One region of the Ponticaulis profundi genome, then DNA from elsewhere that is predicted to be linked to it. Evidence: predicted binding sites of a transcription regulator. Region 1 holds the regulator's gene; the other holds the start of a gene.
The links. The regulator HrcA, encoded in region 1, represses chaperone genes, less so after heat shock. The targets are predictions, from matches to a motif close to GTTAGCANTCNNCNNNGNNGANTGCTAAC.

Region 1 (8,372 bases):
TGCTTCTGCCTTTCTCACATTCAAGCTCGAGCGTGCGTGAGCAGGCGTCCGGACTTCTCGCGGCCATCGAAATGGCGATGTTCGATCAGGGCAATGACGACATTCTTCTGCTTCCAAAGGATACAGCGGGCGATGCGCGCAAAGCCGCTCAGGTGACGAAGGAAGTGATCGACGAGGGCGCCGATGTCATTATCGGCCCGCTATTCGCTGAGAGCGTTCGTGCATCTGCATCGATTGCCCGTGAAGATAAAATCCCGCTTCTGGCCTTTTCCAATGACCGCTCGGCGGCCGGTGGCGGTGCCTTTCTGATGAGCTTCCCACCCGAGGAAGAAGTCTCCCGCGTTGTTGATTGGGCTGTGCTCAATGGCGTGAACCGTTTTGCTTTCATCGGGCCGGACAATACCTATTCCCGCCGGGTTGAAACCGCGCTTCGCTTCGAAGCGGCGCGTCGCGGCGGCGCCGTGATTGGTGCAGAATTCTATGATCCGAGCGACAATGCACCGGTCGATGATGCGCGTGCGATTTCAGACCGTATCAAACTGGTTCTGAACCAGGGCGTCAGCAAGGTCGCGGTCATGATCCCGGACCGCGGTGTGCGTCTGCGCGGTGTGGCGCCGCTCCTGCCTTACTATGGTGTGTCTCTGCGCCGCCTGCAGTATATCGGAACCTCGCTCTGGGAAGATCCGGATATCTGGCGCGAGCCGGTTCTCGAAAATGCGGCTTACGCAACGCAGTCTCCGGAAGATACACGCCTCTTCCAGCGCGGCTTCTCCAATGTCTATGGACGCCAGCCAACCAGCCTTTCAAGCCTTGGGTATGACGCCGCAGCGCTTGCCATCGCTTTCCTTGATGATGGTGTCGTGACCGAAGCCGAAATCACCGATTATGATGGCTTCCGCGGTGTGAACGGTCTGTTCCGTTTCCGCTCTGATGGCACAATCGAGCGTGGTCTGGCGGTGATGAGCGTTCAGGCGAGCGGTCCGACGCTTCTCGATGAAGCGGCGACCGACTTCCGTCCAAGCGTCAACTGATTACGGCGATAGCTCGACGGCGATATAGTCGGCGAGCAGCCAGCCCTCCTCTGTCAGAATCAGTCGGCCGTCGCGTTCTATGAGATGGCCGGTCGATATGAAGCGCTGGACCTGATCTTCCGGCAGGTCTTCCCCGTAAAGAGCAGCCAGTTGAGCGCGGTCGACACCACGCTTTGATCGCAAGCCCATAATCAGGCGTTCATTGGCATCGGACGTTGAGGGCAGGGTCTCAGTGTCTTCCCAGCCTGTCTGACCATTCGCGAGCGACGCCATGTAGTCGGCAGGCCGTCTGGCACCTCTGGTCATGGTTCGCCCGCTTTCCAGATTGATACGTCCCTCTGCGCCCGGGCCAATGCCCAGCCATTCTCCGCTCTGCCAATAGGTCAGATTGTGACGCGACCAATGCGCTTCGCTTTTTGCATGGTTGGAGACTTCATAGGCTGGAAGCCCGCGCGCCGCAGTCAGTTTCAGCGTTTCGAGATAGAGATCGGCCTGCGCGTCCTCATCGAGCGGTTCAAACACCATGCGTTCAACCTGCTTCTGAAAGGCGGTTTTCTCCTTGATGGTGAGCTCATACAGCGACAAATGCGGCGCGCCGGTTGCAAGGGCCGTCTCAAGCTCACGCAGCCAGACATCAATCGATTGACCGGGCCGCGCGTAAATCATGTCGATCGAGACGTTATCAAAAACCGAGAGTGCAGCATCCGTCGCGCTCAGAGCCTCGTCGCGCGTATGAGCGCGGCCGAGAAAACGAAGCGCCTCATCATCAAGGGCCTGAATGCCAAGTGAAAGCCGGTTGATGCCCGCAGCTTTCCATTGATGAAGCGCCTCAACTGTCACATCTTCGGGATTGGCCTCCAGCGTCACTTCGATGGGCGAATCAGCCGGCCAGAGCGAATCGATATGGCTCAGAATGACGCCGATTTGCTCGGCAGGTATCAGAGACGGTGTTCCGCCGCCGAAATAAATCGAGGTGACGCGCCGGTCTGCTGTCAGCCTGGCATGTGCGCTCAGATCGGCTGTCAGCGCCCCAAGAAGTGGTGCAGGATCGCGGGATTTTGCGGCATAGACATTGAAGTCGCAATACGGACAGATCTTCCGGCAATAGGGCCAGTGCAGGTAAATACCGAAAAGATCTGCCGGTAACATGGCTTACACCTTGTCTGTTTTCAGAACGGCTTTCAGCTTGTTGAAAGCGTCTGCACGGTGGCTCATGGCATGTTTGCGGTCCGGGTCCATCTCTCCGAATGTGATGGTTTCGCCTTCCGCGACGAAGATCGGGTCATATCCAAAACCGCGATCACCTCTGGGTGGGAATTCCAGATGACCTTTGACGTCACCTTCGAACACTTCCTCATGGCCATCGGGCCAGACAATCGCCAGCGCACAAACGAATCGCGCCGAGTAATCGGTGGCAGATTTTGCTTCCAGCTCGCTGCGAACCTTCTCCATGGCTGCATAAAAGTCGCGCGGTTCGCCCGCCCAACGGGCAGAATAAATCCCCGGTGCGCCATCAAGTGCGGTCACGGCAAGCCCTGAATCGTCTGACAACGCAGGCCGTCCCGTGGCGAGCGCAGCGGCCTTTGCTTTCAGAATGGCATTGCCTGTGAAGCTGTCCTCGGTTTCTTCAGGCTCTTCGAGGTCCAACTCGATGGCAGAGCGAACGACGAACCCCAATGGTTCGAACAAAGCCTTGAGTTCCTTCACTTTTCCCTTGTTGTGGGTGGCTGCCACCAGCTCTCCCGGCTCAAGAAATCGTTGGGTCATTTTCGTCTCCTGCAAAAAAATTATCGATTTTCGATAACTTTTTTCTTGATGTTTTTCGATAAATGCATATTGATAAAAGGCAAGACGGATTAACCCCGAACGGTTCTGAGAAAGCAGAGCCCAGCTCGGGTCCGGGACTTGCAAAATGAAAGGAAGAAAGAGAGAAAGACATGACTATCAATAAATCCAGCCTGACTGACGTTCTTATCAATCTGGTGTATATCGGCGTTCCGCTTATGATTGCTACAGGAATGGCAACGGCTTTTCAGCCACTTAGCATCTAGGTATGTGTTTGAATGTAAGTCTGGCTCGGCTTTTGCAAGTCAGACCCTGGATTAGTAACCGGAGTAAGGATCACCATGCCTGGATTAAGGGCTCTTGGAAAAGGATCAGCCGCTTCAGCACTGAGCGTTCTGATGACGGTTATCACAGTCCTTGGATGGATTGGATTTGTTGGCAGCGCCGTGGTCCTCGCTGCCTTCATCTTTGTTGACCTCACAGGCGGCGAGTTTCAGGCCGCAGGCATTGAGGTTTATGAAAGCGTACCGCTGCCGACATATGTCGTCGCTTTCGCGATTCTGTTTGTCGTGTTTATCGGCTTCATTCTGATGGCCGGACAATTGAAGAAAATTCTCCAGACACTGATCGATGGCGATCCGTTTGTTCCGGAAAATGCTCGCAGATTGAACCGCCTGGCCATGATTGTCGCCGGAATGGAAATTTGCCGCTATGTAATCGGCATCGCTGCAGGTATGTTTGAAGTTAAAACATCTGTAGACTTTTCAGTGAACCTTGCTGCATGGGTCGCTGTTATTACGTTATGGGTTCTAAGTCAGGTGTTTGCCGAAGGGACACGCTTGCGCGAAGAAGAAAAGATGACAATCTGAGCACTGAATGTCGATTCGAGTTACACTAGATCGTGTCCTTTTAGACCGCCGCATGTCGCTGACCGAGCTCAGTGATCGGGTCGGCGTGACGCTGGCGAACCTGTCCATTCTCAAGACGGGGAAGGCGAAGGCTGTTCGCTTTTCGACATTGGAAGCACTTTGCCGCGAGCTTGATTGCCAGCCCGCTGACCTCCTCGCCTATGACACCGAGGACGACGAGGAAGCGAAAACCGCCGCGGAGTAGACGAGCTGATGCTTTTCCGCCAGCTTCGCACCTTCATGTTTCCTGAATATCTAACAGATTTATTGTCTGTGAAAACGGATGCCAATTTTGTTCGTCGAGGATTCGTACCGCGTGATGTCCTGACGGGGTTTGTTCTGGCCCCCATTGGTCCTGAGACCGAAATCAGGCAAACAGAAACTGGCTTTCAAGTCAGAACATTTGCGCCGATGAACAGCTTTCTTTTTCTGACTTTTCTTTCCCTGCTGATGCTAGTTTTAAGTGTACTAGCGAATGCTACGATGATTCCGCTGTTTCTATTGATCTTCACCGCTTATGTGGTGGCGTATCGTCTGGCCGCGCCGATCTATCACGCGAAAACAGTGAAGGCAGCGCAAAGCGGCGAACCGGTAACGTTCGATATGCCAAGCGCGCTGGATGTGTTTCGCACATATTGAGCGGCTTTGAATCAGGTTGTAGCCTCATCCTGTTCAGCTTAGGGCAGATTTCATGGAAAACCTCGTCACTCTCATCACGGGCAAGGCCAAGGCCGTTCGCTTTTCGACATTAGAAGCTCGGTGCCGCGAGCTGGATTGCCAGCCTGCGGATCTGCTCGTCTATGATGAGGATGAAGGGGCGGTTCAGGAAGTGGCCGGGTAATCCCGTCATGCTGGTGCGTCAGAACAGCGAATACTTCATCGCCTTTATCCCCCTCATGCTGTTTATCGTGGCCTGGCGTCTGGCCCGTGCCGTATTTGCTGGGCGTTGGCGCTCTGCGCGTATGCGCCCGGTGTTTGGCAATCGCTATCGCTTTCTCGCCAATCAGAAATACTGGAAATGGGGATTCTTCGCCTGTCTTCTCTGGGCGTTCTGCGCATCCGTCTGGATCTATCTCGCCAGTGAGCAGCTTTAGCCACCCATCCTGACCGCATGAAGAATCCCGTGGACAGATACGCATGCGGCGATTAGGGGGGCGGAATGGAAAACCTCGTCATTCTCACCACGGGCGGCACGCTCGACAAAGATCATGATACATTCACGGAAAGCCTGGTGCTTGGGGCAGAGAATGTCACCAATGTGCCGGAACTTCTGCGAATTGCGCGCACGCATTTTCCGCGCGTGCAGCCCATTATGAGTCTCGACAGCCTCGACATGACCGAAGCGCATCGCGAACAGATTCTCGGTGCCGTGAAAATCGTGCCGGAACAGCATGTCGTGATCACGCATGGCACCGGAACAATGGATCAGACGGCTCGCTTTCTTGATGGCAAAACCGGCGACAAAACTGTGGTTCTGACAGGCGCGCTCCGACCTTTTGCGCTTGGTAAATCCGATGCAGGCTTCAATGTCGGCGGCGCCATCATTGCGGCGCAGACCTTACCGCCGGGCGTCTATGCGGTCATGAATGGCCGCGTCTTCAAGCCAGACGGTGTCAAAAAAGACCCTAAATCTGGCCGGTTTGACCTGTAATCAGGGCAAAGGGTGCCCCCGGTGACGCCGGGGACACGTTTATGTGTCGCTATTCGCCAAGCGCTTTGCGCTGCGCCTCGAACAATTCACCGCAGCCCTTGCTGGCCAGATCCATCATGGCCGCGAATTCGTCTCGTGTAAAACTGCGCTCTTCGCCTGTGCCCTGAATTTCGATGATATTGCCGTCTGACGTCATGACGAAATTGGCATCAACCTCGCCTTCGGAGTCTTCTGGATAGTCGAGGTCAAGAACCGGTGTGTCCTTGTAGACGCCGCAGGAGATTGCAGCCGCCTGCGCTGTCAGCGGGAATGTGCTGATCACACCTTCTTTCACGAGGTATTTGCAGGCAAGTGCCAGCGCAACATAACCGCCCGTAATGGAAGCGGTTCGCGTGCCGCCATCTGCCTGAATGACATCGCAGTCAATCGTGATCTGGTTTTCACCCAGCGCTTTCAGATCGGTTACGGCGCGAAGAGAGCGACCGATCAGGCGCTGAATTTCCTGCGTCCGCCCGGATTGCTTGCCGCGTGCCGCTTCGCGCGAGCCGCGCGTGTGGGTCGCGCGGGGCAACATGCCATATTCGCCAGTGACCCAGCCTTCGCCTTTGCCTTTCATCCAGCCAGGAACTTTCGATTCCCAGCTTGCCGTGCAAAGAACGTGCGTGTTGCCGAACTTGGCAAGGCAGGACCCTTCGGCATAGGCGCTGACGCCGGTTTCGAGGCTGATCGTACGAAGTGCGTCGGGGGCGCGGCCTGATGGGCGCATGAGGTCTCTCCTGTTATGAAATCGGCACACTCCTAATGCGCTCTGCGTTTCAGGTCCATGGTATAGCCCGTTTGACTTGCAATTTGGCGAACAGATCGCAAATCTGAGGGTCTAGAAGCAGGAATCGTTCGGACGTGGCAAACATGACAACGTTACAGACGCTCGATCGTCGATCCAGAGATATCTTTAAAACCATTGTCGAGACCTATCTCGAGACGGGTGAGCCGGTCGGGTCTCGTACGCTTTCAAAGCGCGGTGTGCAGCTCTCGCCAGCCTCTATCCGCAATGTGATGTCTGATCTGGTTGCGCTTGGACTTCTTGATGCGCCACATATCAGTGCGGGACGCCAGCCCAGCCAGGCGGGCCTGCGCTTCTTTATCGACAGCCTTCTTCAGGTGGGTGAGATCACCGATGCGGACAGGGAAGAGATCGATTCCCGTCTTGCCGCAGCCGGTCATGAAATGCGTGATGTCCTGAATGAAGCCTCTGAAGTGCTTTCAGGTCTGACCAATGGCGCGAGCCTGGTCGCCTCGCCGACCAGTGATGATCCGATCCGTCAGGTGGAGTTCATTCCGCTTGGGCCGACCCAGGCACTTTGTATTCTGGTTTCTGATTCCGGTGACGTGCAGAACCGCATTCTGGATCTTGCCGGAAATGTCGGACCAACCTCCCTCATTGAGGCGAGCAATTATCTCACCGCGCGCATGCGGGGGCGCCGACTTGCCGAGGCGCGCGCTGAAATCGAGGCAGAACTCCGGGCCAAACGGGCCCAGCTCGATGCGGCTGCGCAAAGTCTTATTCAGCTCGGCGTCGTCGAATGGTCGGGTGAGGACCCGGAAAGAGGACGCTCACTGATTGTTCGCGGGCGCTCGCGCCTGCTCGAAAATGCGAGTGCCCAGGAAGATTTACAGCGTATCGGACATCTGTTTGATGAGCTGGAGCGCAAGAAAAGCATGCTGGGTGTGCTGGATTCGACCCGTGATGCGACCGGTGCGCGTATTTTTATCGGCTCAGAGAACCCTCTTTTCTCACTTTCGGGTTCCAGCCTGATCGTCTCTTCCTATATGAACAGCGATCGAAAAGTTGTGGGCGCGCTCGGCGTAATCGGACCAACGAGTTTGAATTATGCTCGCGTGATACCCATGGTGGACTATACAGCCAAAGTCGTTGGCCAGCTTCTGGACGGCCGACAGAAACGGGATGGTTAAGGAATGAGTGAAGCGAACGACACATCGCGCCCTGAAGACGATACAGTCGAAATGAGTGACGCTGCGGCTGACATGGCCGAAGCGATGGAAGCGGCTGCTGACGAAATGGACGCAAAAGCCAAAGAAGAAGAGCTTTCGCTTGAAGAACGGTTTCAGATGCTCGCAGCTGAGAATGCGGACCTGAAAGACAAATTTGTTCGCGCGCATGCGGAGATGGACAATCTGCGCAAGCGTGCAGACCGTCAGGTCGCAGATGCCCGCGTCTATGCCATTGAGAAGTTCGCAGGCGATCTTCTGCCGGTTTCCGACAATTTCGCTCGCGCGCTCGACGCCTTGCCGGAAGAAGAACGCAGCGGTTTGTCTGATGCGGGCAAGAACCTGCTGGTCGGCGTTGAGGCGATCCAGAAAGAGCTTCATTCCGCGCTCGCGCGTCATGGCGTAACGGCGATTGATGCCGCGCCGGGTTCTGATTTTGATCCGAACATGCATCAGGCGGTCAGCCAGATGCCGTCTGAGCATCCTTCCGGCAAGGTTGCGGCAACATTCCAGTCGGGCTGGAAGATCGGAAACCGTACGCTGCGCGCGGCGATGGTGGCCGTCAGCACCGGTCCTGCAAACTAAGTCGCCGGACTATACTTTCGAAAAGCCGCTTCAGTACATCGCCGAAGCGGCTTTTTTGCTGGAAGTTTTGCGCTGCTGCGCCCAGCTCAAGGGCATTGAGAGAAATTGGCAGGCGCCAGACATTCGCGTTGGCGACGATCTCCCTCTGCCGCACAATTCAGGCGCCCCTGCGCGACCGCAACATCTTCATTCGGGTCAGCGGGTGGATATGACGCCGAACATGCGTTGAGCCATTCTGAGAATTCCTGCTGACAGCGCTGAATGCATTGTTCGCGCGTTTCGTCATCGCCAAGCCCAAGATAGTCAAATGTCTGGCGCGCATTGTAAGCGTTCAGTTGGCCCAACTGGTTATAGACGTCGAAAACATCAGGCAGGCTGCCATTGACGGACTGGCAGTTCAGA
Region 2 (8,372 bases), on a different contig from region 1:
ACAAATGGCACAGCGCCGCCGCGCTCCGCGCTCGCCAGTACGCTCGCTGAGGTGCCGCAGGAGCGCGCATCTGCATTGCTTGAAGAGGTTCTGGCATTCTCCGGAGGTCAGGTCATTGGCGGACGCACCAAGGAAGACATTCTCGCGCGCCTGAAACGACAGGCTGAGGCTGGACGCGAAGGTCCTCTCGACCCGAGAGCCAAACGTGTCCTCAGCGACCTCATTCAGATTGAGGGAACGCCTGAGCAATTGCTTAAACAATTGCGCACGCTCGCACAGGCGAATGATCTGGACCTTCAGGACCGGCTTGCCCGGTCTGATGCCTTTTTCACCATGCTGACGGAGCAGGACGTGCCGTTCTGGAAACAGGCGCATGTCTCGGTGCAGTTCGGACGTCGCTTTGACTATTACGATGGTCTGGTGTTCGAGCTGGCGCATACAGGTCTTGGCACCAGGCGGCCCCTGGCGGCAGGTGGGCGTTATGATGGTCTGCTCTCAAGGCTGAGCGGCGGTGCCAAAAGCCAGCCCGCTGTTGGGGGCGTTGTTCGCCCGGATCGTTTAGAGGCAGCTCTTCATCTTCAGGGGGCAGGCGCATGACAACGCTGACACTCGCCATTCCTTCGAAGGGACGGCTCAAGGAACAGACGGAAGCCTATCTGGCTGATTGCGGTCTCAAGCTCCGGCAGATGGGCGGTGATCGCGGCTATACAGCAACACTGGAAGGCGCGCCGAACGTCAATGTGCTGCTTCTGTCTGCCTCGGAAATTGCAAAAGGCTTGCTCGGCGGTTCGCTGCACCTAGGCGTCACCGGTGAAGATCTTCTGCGCGAGCATGCTGACAATTTCGAAGAGGAGGCCTGGCTTCTGAAAGCGCTGGGTTTCGGGTTTGCGCGCATGGTTGTTGCGGTACCGGAAAGCTGGATTGACGTCGATACGATTGCCGACCTCGAGGATGTCGGTCACGAGTTTCGCGCCCGCTATGGACGACGCATGCGGGTCGCCACGAAGTATCTACGTTCCTGCCGCCGTTTCTTCGCGCAGAAGGGGCTGACGCAATATCGACTGGTCGATAGCGCCGGCGCGACCGAAGCTGCGCCTGCATCAGGCTCAGCGGAATTGATCGTGGATATTACGACGACGGGCGCCACGCTGAAGGCGAATGACCTCAAGATACTTTCCGATGGCGAGATGCTGGCCTCTCAGGCGCAGTTGAGCGCTTCTCTCAAGGCTGACTGGTCAGACGAAGCCCTTCAGGCGCTGAAAGCGATTCTCGACCTGATTGAAGCGCGCCAGCTCGCCAAGCGTCGCCGAATCCTGAGTGGCAATCGTGATCTGTCTGATCAGGCTGATCGTTTTGGCGATGAGGTGAAGGCGATTGGCCTCAATCTGGTCATGCCAGCTGAATTGGTAAACTCTGCCGCGATTCAGCTTTCTGAAAACGGATTTGGCCCACTCAGCGTGGAGAAACCCGAGTTTTTATTCTTCGATTCAAACCCGGTATTCGCAGAATTTTGTCGTGCGAAAGACGAGATTGCGTAGATATTCGGCACTTTACGCCCAATGTTCGAGCGAAATGCTCGTTTTTCAGTTGACAGTTTGATGAAGGTTTGGCCATATCGTTCAAGCAGTTCGGGAGGAAACGTCCTGCTTCATAAGAAAAAACGGCGCGGCTCAAGCTGCGCCGTTTATAATTTCAGCGCCTTTTACCAGAAAATCTTTGGCTTCTTCTACGAAGACAGTTTTTGTCTACATTGAATTCAACGATTGTTGAATGCGACATTGTGTTCTTCTTTGCCAACACTTGTGGCTGCCAACTTCTGGTTGATATCTTCGATCTCTTGCGCGCAAAAAGAGAAAATATTTCACAATTTCAGAAATAAGAGCAAATAACTTGCGCGTCTGGCGAAAGGGCGCAAAGACAAATCCCAGTATTCAGGCGTCCGAGGCAGCCCGCTATCGGCTGCGTCAGCGGGAGGTGTTTTGTGCGAGTTGGGATATTAGTGGCAGCTGCGATCGCCGCAGGGTGTATGTGGGCGTCTTCAGCCGACGCTGAGCCATTCCGAGTACAGGACCTGACCGCTCAGCTGAAAGACGCTGGCGTTGAGAATGTTGAGGAAGCGATTCTCTTCGGCCAGCCCATGGTGAATGGACGTATAAAGAGATTTGGTTTCGTGATCGGGCTGCGCGAATGCGCGCGCGTTGGGCGTGATGATCTTTTTTGCCAGGAAGCTGCCTTCAAATCCTGTGTTATGATGGGGCCAGGCAGAACGCGAGAAGAATTGCTGGAGCTTGCCAACAAATACAATCTCTCACGTCGCATTGGCTATCTTGCGCTTGATCGCAATGATCGCGTCGGCGCGCTGATGTGCGTTCAGCAGGTCACCGATTTTCGAGACGACAATGTGCTGGAGCGAGATGAGGTGCTTGGCTGGGAATATACGGTTGATGATTTCCGCGCCTTCCTGATCGATGAGAACATCGATTTGCTCGATCCATCGCAGTTATAAAAAAGAAACAGGCCGTGAGGCCTGTTTCTGCCCTGGGGAGGCGAACGTGAAGTCAGGAACAAAAAGCCGGCAAGCCGCTCGGGGGTAGGGGGCAGTTTGTTGAATAGCCTGCCAGCTTCTGTCTTGAACTTACCGTTTAACAATAATAGATGATCGATAAACGTCAAGTGTAATTATCGTTATTCGATGAATTATTTTTCATCTCTTACGAATAATCTGTGATCTGATCATAGTTGCAGGTGGATGTGATCATCATGTCTGGCGGCATAGCATCCCTGAAAGCGAACTTTAGGATGGTTCACATCCAATCGCTTTTGCAGGTGGGGCTCGAGAAACACTTTCCTTATTCGTGGATTAGCTGTCGCGGCTTCTATCAGCTTGCTGGTACGATCGATGTCGAGTTCGTGCTTGCTCCAAACACGTTGAAGCCAATTCAAATCCCAATGCAGGTCAAATCGAGTTGCAGGGCAGGCGCTGCGTCCCGTTTCATAGGCGAAATATCCGATAGGGGATCTCAGAGTTCCGCCGGGTAGCGGTCGTCCATCTGAATCTTTGTAGAAGAATGCCAGGTCAGCTTTCCTGCCGTCATTGTGTGACAAATGAGGAAGCATTGGGAAGTCGTTCAGGAAAGGAAAGCTCGCATCAAGCACACCTAGCTGTATGCCGGGAAAGCTGGTGTTCAGATCGTCGACGATGTCATTGAGCGCGCTTTTCAATTCGGGCGTGACATAGTGCCGGTTTGTCACGCAGAATATAATCCCGGCATGGGCGCCCCCCTTTTCGGGGACACAACTCAGTGGAGTGCGGCCGAAGGCTGGTGCAACCCAGATGGCCGAAATGCTCAGAACAGCATAGGAGGCGAGGCTGACAAGAAGCGATTGTCTAAACGGTCTGCCGATCAACCACGCAATACCACCTAACTGAGTTGTGGCGGTGAGGGCGATGATCACGACGCCATGTAAGGCCCATTTCAATATTCTGATCGGTCACTCTCCACCATCTGCGATGGGGAGAGTGGAAGAGATAAATGACAAAAAAACGGCGGTCCGAAGACCGCCGTTTCTGTTCTTTGCCGTTTTGGGCAGGGGGTGAGCTTAGAAGCCCATGCCACCCATTCCACCCATGCCGCCCATATCAGGCATAGCCGGCGCGTCGCCTTCCTTTTTTGGTGCTTCAGCAATGGCTGCCTCCGTCGTGATGAGGAGACCAGACACAGAAGCAGCGTTCTGCAGAGAAGAGCGAACAACTTTAACCGGGTCGATGACACCGAAGTTGTACATGTCGCCATATTCTTCAGTCTGAGCGTTGAAGCCGAAAGAAGCGTCGTTGGAGTCAAGGATCTTGCCAACAACGATAGAGCCATCAACACCAGCGTTCTGAGAGATCTGGCGAACTGGAGCTTCCAGAGCCTTGCGAACGATGTCGATACCAGCTTGTTCGTCGTCGTTAGCACCTGTGACTGTGATTGCAGCAGCCGCTTTGAGAAGCGCTGTACCACCGCCAGTTACGATGCCTTCTTCAACAGCAGCGCGTGTTGCGTTCAGGGCGTCGTCGACGCGGTCTTTACGCTCTTTCACTTCAACTTCTGTTGCGCCGCCAACTTTGATGACAGCAACGCCGCCAGCCAGTTTCGCGAGGCGCTCTTGAAGTTTTTCACGGTCGTAATCAGACGTCGTGTCTTCGATTTGCTTCTTGATCTGAGCAACGCGAGCTTCGATGTCTTCTTTCGCGCCCGTGCCATCAACGATTGTTGTGTCGTCTTTGGTGATAGAAACGCGTTTCGCTGTGCCCAGCATGTCGATGGAGACGTTCTCGAGCTTGATGCCGAGGTCTTCAGAAACAACCGTGCCACCTGTCAGGATCGCGATGTCTTCAAGCATTGCTTTACGACGATCACCGAAGCCTGGAGCTTTCACTGCAGCAATTTTCAGGCCGCCACGCAGCTTGTTCACAACGAGCGTTGCGAGTGCTTCACCTTCAACATCTTCAGCGATGATGAGGAGTGGACGGTTAGACTGAACAGCTGATTCAAGAATTGGAAGCATTGGCTGCAGAGAAGAGAGTTTCTTCTCGTGGAGCAGGATCAGAGGCTCGTCGAGCTCAACCTGCATTTTGTCAGCGTTCGTGACAAAGTATGGAGACAGGTAGCCGCGGTCGAACTGCATGCCTTCAACGACTTCGAGCTCAGTCTCGAGAGACTTGGCTTCTTCAACCGTGATCACGCCTTCGTTGCCGACTTTTTCCATTGCTTTCGCAATCATGTCGCCAATTTCGCGCTCGCCGTTTGCAGAGATCGTACCGACCTGAGCGATTTGCTCAGACGTGTCGATTGTTTTTGCAGACGCTTTGATCGTGTTGACGACTTCAGCAACAGCTTTTTCGACGCCGCGACGCAGATCCATTGGGTTCATGCCAGCAGCAACGCGCTTCATGCCTTCGCGAACGATCGCTTGAGCGAGAACGGTTGCTGTCGTGGTGCCGTCGCCCGCTACGTCGTTTGCTTTGGAAGCAACTTCGCGGAGCATTTGAGCGCCCATGTTCTGGAATTTGTCTTCCAGCTCAATTTCTTTCGCAACGGTCACGCCGTCTTTCGTTGTGCGTGGAGCGCCGAAAGATTTTTCGATGACAACGTTACGGCCTTTTGGGCCGAGAGTAACTTTTACAGCGTTCGCAAGAATGTCGACGCCTTTCAGCATCTGCTCACGAGCGTCTGAGGAGAAATGAACAAGCTTAGCAGCCATGGTGTTCTTCCTTATAACCTATGTTGATGAGAAATTCGGGGGTGAGCTTAAGCTTCAACGATACCCAGAATGTCAGACTCTTTCATGATGAGGAGTGTTTCCCCTTCAACGGTCACTTCGGTGCCAGACCATTTGCCGAAGAGCACACGGTCACCAGCTTTGACTTCGAGCGGGATCAGCTCGTTGTCGTCGCCGCGAGCACCTGAACCAACAGCAACGATTTCGCCTTCTTGTGGCTTTTCTTTTGCTGAATCGGGAATGATGATCCCGCCTTTGGTTTTTTCTTCTTCCTCAACGCGGCGAACCAGCACGCGGTCATGAAGCGGACGGAATTTCATGGACGTCCCTCTCTCCAGATTTGGGTTTATGACAGTGTTAGCACTCGAGTGTGATGAGTGCTAATGCCTGCGAGGTAGGGGTGATGAAGGAGACCGTCAAGATGCCGTAACGCATTTTTAACGCGAAAAATTTGTGTCAGCCGACTTTGCGGGAGGCGGACGCTACGAGAGGGCTGACCGCCACTTCGGCCCCTGTGTAGGCCAGTTGAATGGTCGCAGCAAGTTTTGCGAAATCTATAGGCTTTTCCAGAAGGGCGGTTACGCCTGCGGCCTGCCAGAGATCAATATCTTCCGGGCGGTTGTCTGCCGAAATACCGATGACTGGTGTGCGCGACATGGGCGGTGCGAGCTTGCGAATTTCCGCCAAAGAGGTCGGTCCGTTCATCACAGGCATATTCATATCCATGAGAACAACGTCGATATGGCCTGCCTGAACGGCCTGGAGAGCTTCACGTCCGTCATTTGCCAGATGGATGGCAAAACCCAACTCTTTAAGTACATGGCTGAGCAGCTTGCGATTGGCTTTGTTGTCATCCGCGACGAGCACGGTAATGGATGCGCTCGCTTCCGTGCCGGGAGGGGTGTTGATGGTCGTTTCCTGCGCGCTGGTGCGTTTGAAGACGGATTCAAAAAAGAAGGTTGCGCCATGACGTTCGCGGCTCTCCACCCAGACTTTGCCGCCTTGGAGGCGTGCTAAATCCGAGACAATCGCCAGACCGATGCCCGTGCCACCATAATTGGCCTTCTGGTCGCGTTCGACCTGAATGAAGCGGCCGAAAACCCGTCGCAGTGAGTCCGCGGGGATGCCGGGGCCTGTGTCGGCAACCGATAGCTTTAGAAGGACCTCGCCATTATCGCGAGCCTGATATGACAGGATGGAGCGTATGGTGCCGGACTGCGTGAATTTCACGGCGTTGGAGAGGTAATTGCTGACAATCTGTCGGAAACGTAGCGGATCAATCAACAGCCAGACGGATTCGTTCGGGGCAACGATTTCGAACCTCAAGCCTTTGGCTTCGGCTGATTGCTTGAACTCGCGCGTTGTCTCCTGGAACAGCTCAACGACATCGACAGGTTCCGGGATCAGACGCAACTCTCCGATTTCGATTTTTGACAGATCGAGCAGGTCATTGATCAGATTCAGAATGGTTCGGGCCGAGGTGCGCGACGTCTCCGTCATCTCGGTCTGACGCGCGTTCAGCTTTTCGGTGCCGAGAAGGTCCAGCATGCCGACCAGCCCGGTTAGCGGTGTGCGGATCTCGTGGGCGATGCCGGCCACCATCTCCGATTTTTCCCGGTTGGTGCGGCGCGCGGTGTCACGGGCGTCTACGAGTTCGCTGTGAATGATGGATTCGTTGCGGTTTGCCAGATACCCAGCCAGGCTGCACGCCAGCAGGGTAATCGTCATGATGATACTCTGCAAAATTCCGTACACGCCCGACCGTATAGAAGGCAGATTGGGAGCGACTGTATCCGCATACATGACGTTCAGTATGACCGTCGCGAGGCCCGCCAATAGGAAGAACAGACCGCCTTTCTGGCCGACGAGGAACCAGGCCCAGACAACCGGTATCATCAGCATTGGCATGATGACGGAGGAAGTCCCGCCGCTAATGAGGCCCAGAATTGCAAGCGCGAGGCTGAGAAAGCCGCAGAGCAGCCAGGCTGATACTTCGGGCTTACCGGTGATGACCGCGGACATCGGGATCATTGCAAGGGCCACAATAACCACGGAGCAATAAACCAGGATGGTTACGTAATCACCCGGCAGGAGGAACATCGCTGCGATGAGGGGAATGATGGCCATGAAGGCGGATGTTGCACACAGGAATAAAACAGCGCGAGCGAGGCGGTTTTCACGGCCATTGGTGACGTCAGAGGCTGCAAACATTTCTTTGGTTCGCGTCACCAAATCTTTCTTAGGATTGGTGGCAAGATCGGACTCTAATGTCATCTCCAACCATTCCTCTATATGCGCTCTAATCAGATCTCAGCGTTGCGCGAACTATATAAGAGCTAACAAGTCTTTAATTTCGATTAAATCTGTTTGGTCTGGTGCTGTTTAACTACTTACGGGTGTAATCGAATTTGTGACTTCAATAAATAAGACTTCTCTATAAATCGACAATCAAGATTGCCAAAGGGGGGCGATTTGGGCGGCACTGTGATCGAGTGACCGTGCCGCCCATTCAGGTCAGGATATGGTTGTGCCGCCGTCGACAACGATCATCTGGCCATTGGTATAGGAACCTGCTTTCGATGCCAGAAAGACAGCGGCGCCGGCGATTTCTTCCGGTTCGCCGATACGGGCCATTGGCGTTGTGGCAAGTGCACGCTTCAGATTGTCCGGGTTCTCCCAGAGTGCACGAGCAAAATCTGTCTTGATCAGGCCTGGAGCAATACAATTTATCCGGATGTTGTGCTTACCAAATTCGGTCGCCAGATTGCGAGCCAGTTGGAAGTCAGCGGCTTTCGAAATGTTATAGGCGCCGATAATTGGGGAACCTTTGAGGCCTCCAATTGACGACACGAGTACAATGGCACCATCCTTGCGCTCAACCATTTGCGGGAGTGCCATCTGGATCAGCCAGTGATTTGAAATGATGTTGTTCGAGAGAACCTTTTCAAACTGTTCGTCCGAAATACCGGACATCGGCCCATAATAAGGGTTGGAAGCCGCATTACAGACGACGATATCGATTTTTCCAAAGGCCGCGTTTGTCTGATCAACCAGATTCTGGAGATCGTCTTTTGACGAAATATTCGCCGCGACCGCAATCGCTGTAC

Region 2: a site for HrcA is predicted at 5,622-5,650, ahead of groES (co-chaperone GroES). Genes of this name have one in related genera too.

The regions. Positions count from the first base shown of each region.
Region 1 covers NZ_JBHSSW010000009.1:69,347-77,718, reverse strand. The annotation lists gene ACFQDM_RS07875 (penicillin-binding protein activator) at 1-1,031, shown strand, start outside; gene hemW (radical SAM family heme chaperone HemW) at 1,032-2,180, opposite strand; gene rdgB (RdgB/HAM1 family non-canonical purine NTP pyrophosphatase) at 2,184-2,798, opposite strand; gene ACFQDM_RS07860 (DUF2975 domain-containing protein) at 3,215-3,685, shown strand; gene ACFQDM_RS07855 (helix-turn-helix domain-containing protein) at 3,693-3,929, shown strand; gene ACFQDM_RS07850 (hypothetical protein) at 3,938-4,363, shown strand; gene ACFQDM_RS07845 (helix-turn-helix domain-containing protein) at 4,416-4,565, shown strand; gene ACFQDM_RS07840 (hypothetical protein) at 4,525-4,818, shown strand; gene ACFQDM_RS07835 (asparaginase domain-containing protein) at 4,884-5,375, shown strand; gene rph (ribonuclease PH) at 5,425-6,141, opposite strand; gene hrcA (heat-inducible transcriptional repressor HrcA) at 6,285-7,349, shown strand; gene ACFQDM_RS07820 (nucleotide exchange factor GrpE) at 7,353-7,970, shown strand; gene ACFQDM_RS07815 (hypothetical protein) at 8,057-8,372, opposite strand, start outside.
Region 2 covers NZ_JBHSSW010000002.1:117,513-125,884, forward strand. The annotation lists gene ACFQDM_RS01450 (ATP phosphoribosyltransferase regulatory subunit) at 1-597, shown strand, start outside; gene hisG (ATP phosphoribosyltransferase) at 594-1,538, shown strand; gene ACFQDM_RS01460 (hypothetical protein) at 2,000-2,506, shown strand; gene ACFQDM_RS01465 (hypothetical protein) at 2,734-3,456, opposite strand; gene groL (chaperonin GroEL) at 3,601-5,247, opposite strand; gene groES (co-chaperone GroES) at 5,295-5,585, opposite strand; gene ACFQDM_RS01480 (ATP-binding protein) at 5,722-7,539, opposite strand; gene ACFQDM_RS01485 (SDR family NAD(P)-dependent oxidoreductase) at 7,780-8,372, opposite strand, start outside.